One region of the Proteus sp. fly-1089 genome, then DNA from elsewhere that is predicted to be linked to it. Evidence: predicted binding sites of a transcription regulator. Region 1 holds the regulator's gene; the other holds the start of a gene.
The links. The regulator Fur, encoded in region 1, represses iron uptake genes when iron is present. The targets are predictions, from matches to a motif close to ATAATAATGAGAACNACTATCAA.
Positions count from the first base shown of each region.

Region 1 (3,214 bases):
TTTTATTCTATGGCAAATTTCTTGCCATTCATTTTATCTCATCTTATTTATTATTCTGCATTGAATGTAGTTCGATAATGCACGTTTTCAGGAAGAAGCATGTTAAAGCGATTGGATGATTTTTTATTAGAACCACCATTGAAGCCCTTTAAAGGTATAAAACGATTTATTGTTGAATTTCTTTTTTTTGGTGTGAAAGAGGCGCGTTCTTGTTTATTTGCGGGATTTTTCTTTTTTATTTTATTTGCAACACCAAGTAAAGGAATATTAGGGATACCTCGTTATGACGTTTTACTTATTCTCGCTATTGCTTTCCAATTATGGATGGTATGGGGAAAACTTGAAACATGGGATGAATTAAAAGCGATCTGTTTTTTCCACATCGTTGGTTTTGTGATGGAATTATTTAAAACATCAGCAGCAATTGGATCGTGGAAATACCCTGATTTTGCTTACACTAAATTGTGGGAAGTGCCTTTATTTACAGGATTTATGTACTCCGCGGTAGGAAGTTATTTAATTCAAGCATGGCGTTTTTTAAAAGTACGAATTGAACATTATCCACCTTATTGGATGGCAACTTTAGTTGCACTCGCTATCTATATTAATTTCTTTTCTCATCACTTTATCGGTGATTATCGCTGGTATTTAACTGCTTTTATTTTAGGTCTTTATGCTCGTAGTGTGGTTTATTTTACGCCTTATGATACAGAGCGAAAAATGCCACTATTATTGGCTTTTGTTCTGATAGGTTTCTTTATTTGGCTTGCTGAGAATTTCGGTACATTTTTTGGTGTTTGGCAATATCCTAACCAGATTGGTGCTTGGTCTGCTGTGCATGCAGGGAAATGGGGCTCTTGGTCACTGTTAGTCATTGTTACATTTACTATCGTGGTTCATTTAAAACATATTAAACACAGTATCAGTGTGCCTAAGTAGAGTTATTTTATCCTCAAATTTAAGGTAATAAAAAAGGAACTGTGAACAGTTCCTTTTTTTTACTGAGAGATTATCCAGAATGAATTATTTCTCATCATGTGCGTGGCTATCTTCTTTACAATTGCCTTCAGCGCAGTGGCCATATAAATAAAGGCTATGATTGGAAAGCTTGATACCATGACGTTCAGCGATGTTTCTTTGGCGCACTTCAATCGCATCATCTGTAAACTCGATAACTTTGCCACAATCAAGACAAATTAAATGATCGTGATGGTGTTGTTGAGTTAATTCAAATACTGATTTACCACCTTCAAAATTATGTCGGGTAACAATACCAGCATCGTCAAATTGGTTTAAGACGCGATACACGGTTGCCAGACCAATCTCTTCACCGATATCGATGAGTTTTTTATAGAGATCTTCAGCACTGACATGATGGCACTCAGGATCCTGGAGCACTTCCAAGATCTTTAAGCGAGGAAGTGTAACTTTTAACCCAGCATTTTTTAACGCTTTATTATTGTCGGTCATGCGGATTTAATCCTGTTGCTAATGGTGAATTTAATTTTTGTGCTCACTAATAGGGTTGATTCATTAACACTCGGGTGAATAAATAACCTTATTGATTATAGGCATGATATTTAAAAATAAACACCCCTACCTATCACACTATCTTAGCACACCATTGAATAATTATCATTCTCAATATTGAGTATTTATTTATCCCAGAATTTCATCTAGGCTCATTTCTTCTTTGATTTGAGCAACCCAAGCATCAACACGCTCTTCGGTTAATTCTGGTTGACGGTCTTCATCAATCGCAAGGCCGATAAAGTGATTATCATCTGCAAGCCCTTTAGAGGCTTCAAAATGGTAACCTTCTGTTGGCCAGTGACCCACAATGACAGCACCACGAGGTTCGATAATATCGCGAATTGTGCCCATTGCATCACAGAAGTATTCTGCATAGTCTTCTTGGTCGCCACAACCGAACAGTGCAACCAACTTACCTTCAAAATTAATATCTTCTAGTGTTGGGAAAAAGTCATCCCAATCGCATTGTGCTTCACCATAATACCAAGTAGGAATACCTAGTAACAGAATATCAAATGCTTCGATATCTTCTTTACTGGATTTTGCGATATCATGAACTTCGGCATTATCAGCGCCCAGTCTTTCTTGAAGCATTTTGGCAATATTTTCAGTGTTGCCGGTATCACTGCCGAAGAATATACCTATGATTGCCATAAAGTGAGATAACCTCTTTTATTCTATATTCGTTATACTTCAAATTGTCGCGTTGTTGACTACGTTGATTCGTACTGATTACATACTTTGTATGTAACAGTAACGCCTTTACTTGCCAATTAGCCACACTTCGAAATAGTTAGAGTATATTTGTCTGTGTTTGAACAATTACTAGTGAAAAATAAACATCTTGTTTTCATAATAGAAAACTAAAAAACGTATTTTGACGAAAATAGCAGGGTAATTCTGTCAAATTTGTGTGGTTTAGCTACTAGCTATTCTCATTTTGATGTATTTTCAAGGCGTGATTTTGCGCCAATTGTTCTAGTAATATTTCTTCAATAAGTTCGCTACGGCTAACATTTCTTGCAGTCGCCAACTCATTAAGTGCATTCACAGCATCTTCATTTAATTTCAATTCAACTCGACGTAAACCATTGACTCTGTCTCGTCTTAATTGATTGCGTTTATTAATTCTAAGCTGTTCATCCCGAGAAAGCGGGTTTGTTTTAGGTCGCCCAGGTCTGCGTTCATCTGCGAACAAATCCAGTGTGGTGCGATCAGTTTGTTCTTTTGCCATAAATTTTGCTGTGAAAGGGCGTATACCAATGACTAAATTGCGAAACGCCCAATAATACCCCACATAGTGACGTCCTGCCACTGCTTCCTGAGTTTAACCTATTGTCATTTGGTGTTTTTATCGACAGACTGTGTGATTAAGTACAATAATTATACATTCAGATAAATTATTACTTCCTTAATTACGCCACTTTCAGTAATAAATTATGCTTTTGATAAAAAACGACGAATAGCGTTAATAACAGTGTTAGGTTTTTCTGAATGTACCCAATGTCCAGTGTTTGCTACGACAAAAGCGCTAGCTTGCGGAAATTGGCGTGCAATATCATTACGATATTCATCTAATATGTAAGGCGACAAACCACCACGAATAAATAGCACCGGATAATTCCAAGTAGGGACTTCTTGCCAACCAATAATCTCTGAATAGGCATTTTTGATTGCAGAT
Region 1 covers NZ_JBEETS010000010.1:84,875-88,088, forward strand. Annotated here, with positions in the region: gene ABN080_RS17455 (DUF817 domain-containing protein) at 100-939, shown strand; gene fur (ferric iron uptake transcriptional regulator) at 1,024-1,470, opposite strand; gene fldA (flavodoxin FldA) at 1,660-2,187, opposite strand; gene ybfE (LexA regulated protein) at 2,459-2,767, opposite strand; gene ybfF (esterase) at 2,971-3,214, opposite strand, start outside.

Region 2 (3,214 bases), on a different contig from region 1:
CCCTACTAATCCAACTTTGAGATACCCTGCCTTTCTTAACGAATCCATGGCAGCCATTAACGTTTCATAATCAACGCTTTTATCTGCTTGGAAAAAGATAGTGGTCTCTTTATTTGCTTGTGTCATCGTATCTAACACATTAGCCATCGTTTCATGCGTGACCATCTCTTCACCAATGAAAATTTGCTTATCAGACTTAATAGTCAAATAAACAGGCTTTTCAGGACGTGGCTGTGGTTTTGCACTTGAAGCGGGTAAATTTACTTTTATATCAACGGTAGCTAAAGGCGCGGCTACCATAAAGATAATGAGCAGAACCAACATGACATCAATAAAAGGCGTCACATTGATATCATGTAATTCATTATCATCACCTGAATCATCACCAAGACGCATTGCCATAATTCATTACCTTGCTTTGCTGTTTTCGATATCTAAGTCACGGCTAACTAATGTCACCACACCTGTTGCAATATCACCAATTTCACCACGATAACCTGCGATCATACGAGCAAAAATATTATAAATGATAACTGCTGGGATGGCGGCAATCAGACCAATCGCGGTAGCTAATAAAGCTTCTGCAATCCCTGGAGCAACAACTGCTAAGTTAGTCGTTTGAGAGTGTGCAATACCAATAAAACTGTTCATAATTCCCCAAACCGTACCAAAAAGACCGATAAATGGAGAAATGGCACCAATAGTCGCTAAGTAGCCATTACCACGGCCTAATTCACGAACAATGGCAGCAACGCGACGTTCCATACGCATTTCAACACGTTCTTTAATGCCTGATGCCACTTTACTTTCTTGAGAGTAAGTACGCTCTAATTCAGCATCATTAAAGAAATCAGCAGTCGCACTCTTATTACCAAATTTTTTGCTAATGGTTAAAGCATCATTGAGTGATTTAGCATCAACTAATTGCGCTGTTTCATTTCTTAATCGACGACGTAATGAGAGTAAGTAGCTTCCTTTGGCGAAAAATAACGCCCACGTCACAATAGAAGCTAACAGTAAGCCAATCATGACACTTTTAACGACTAAATCGGCATTACGATACATGCCCATTACGGATAAATCTTCTGCAAACCCACCACCAGCAACCATTTCTGGCTCTACTGCTGGTGATAAATTTTCTGTCGCTGACGGAGTATTTACCGTGTTTTCTGCATTTTCAACCGTTGCAGGTAAAGTATTTTCACCCTCAGGCTTAGCAGGTTCAGAACCCGGTACTTTAGCCTCATTGCTGGTATTCGCAGATGAGTCTGTTGTTGGTGTTGTAGTTGTAGCAGTTCCCTGTGTAGAAGCTGTTGAAGAAACGGCAGCAGTAGTTGGCTGTTCAGTTGGTGTGGCAGGAGTCGTATCCGCAAAAGCAGAGCCTGTCAGACCGATTGCCAATAGAATAGAAGCTGTCAAATTACGCATCAGTTGGCCTTTTACTCTCTTTTTTATCTATTTATTTATTCAGCAATGACGTTTTCCGTCACTACTTACCCAAAATCGTTCGCTTACAATCATCCTGTTTGCCATCAGGAAAGAGAAAACGCTCAAATGATATCAAACATGAAGCATTTTGATAGTAATTATCATTACTATTTGGCTATTTTTTTTTCATTTGTCGATTTTTAAGACAAATTATCGTTATTTCACGTAACGTGAAATTTTATCAACTACATCGATCGTCTTTTGTACTTATCCAAAAAATGAATTAACGTGGAGTAAACACACCATCAATTAAAAGAAGGTATTAAGGATGACGCTAAAAAAACAAGAAACCTCACTCCTCCTTTCTGGTCGAGCTAAAAAATATTCTCATGGCGCAGTAAACCCTATTATACAACGCACTTCATCTGTTATTTTTGATTCAGTTGCACAAAAACGTGATGCAACCAAAAAACGCGCTGAGGGTACACTTTTTTATGGGCGTCGAGGTACAACCACTCATTTTGCCTTACAAGAAGCCTTAACTGAATTAGAACACGGCGCAGGTTGTGCACTTTTTCCTTCAGGTGCGGCAGCTATTACGCAGTCTATACTCGCCTTTGTTGAACAAGGCTCTCATATTCTTGTGACAGGATCAGCTTATGATCCAACGCAAAACTTTTGTGATCAGATTTTACGTAAGTTTTCAGTCGCAACAACCTATTTTGATCCATTAATAGGTAGAAATATCAGTCAACTACTGCGACCTGAAACAAAAATTGTTTTTCTTGAATCCCCCGGTTCAATCACGATGGAAATTCAAGATCTACAAGGAATAGTCAGCTCAGTTCGCCAATATAATCCTGAAATCATTATTATGATTGATAACACTTGGGCGGCAGGATTGCTACTTAAACCACTGACTTTTGGTGTCGATATTTCAATCCAATCTGCCACAAAGTATATTAATGGCCACTCTGATGGCATGTTAGGTTTTGCTGTAGCGAATGAACGCTGTTGGAAACAGTTACGAGAAAATGCCTATCTATTAGGACAATGTGTTGATCCTGATACGGCTTATATGGCAGCCAGAGGATTAAGAACATTACCAGTAAGAATGAAGCAACATGAGCAAAGCGCATTGGAAGTTGCTCGTTGGCTAAAACAGCATCCATTAGTTGATAACGTTTATCACCCTGCGCTAGCTTCTTGCCCAGGACATGAATATTTCCAACGTGATTTCACAGGCAGTAACGGATTATTCTCTTTTAGTTTGAAAAAAAACCTCTCGCCAGAAGAATTTGAGATTTTTTTAGATAACTTTTCATTATTTAAAATGGCTTTCTCATGGGGAGGATTTGAATCTTTAATTTTGGGTTATCAACCTAATGACATTAAAGCAATGCGCCAATATGAAACACAACCTACATTTACTGGCACATTATTCCGTGTTCATATTGGATTAGAGAATGTAGATGATTTAATTGAAGATCTTGAACACGCATTTTTACGTATTTCTTAATTAATCATTAAATTTTTATAAAAAAAATCTATCCCTGTGGTTCCACAGGGATTAAATCAAACTGTTATCTTTATTTTGCGTTAGAATAGCGAACATAAAGTTCTTTTTAATGCGAGTTCGCTAATGGGTACATTAAAAGAGATAATTCACGCATTAATGCAACACGATTATATGGTGTTGGCTAATCCTAATGTGTTATGGGTTATCTATATTGTTCTTTTTGTTATTATTATGCTGGAAAATGGGGTGTTACCCGCAGCATTTTTA
Region 2 covers NZ_JBEETS010000002.1:353,750-356,963, forward strand. Annotated here, with positions in the region: gene exbD (TonB system transport protein ExbD) at 1-402, opposite strand, end outside; gene exbB (tonB-system energizer ExbB) at 409-1,428, opposite strand; gene metC (cystathionine beta-lyase) at 1,757-2,947, shown strand; gene ABN080_RS08135 (DedA family protein) at 3,071-3,214, shown strand, end outside.
Region 2: a site for Fur is predicted at 1,577-1,599, ahead of exbB (tonB-system energizer ExbB). Genes of this name have one in related genera too.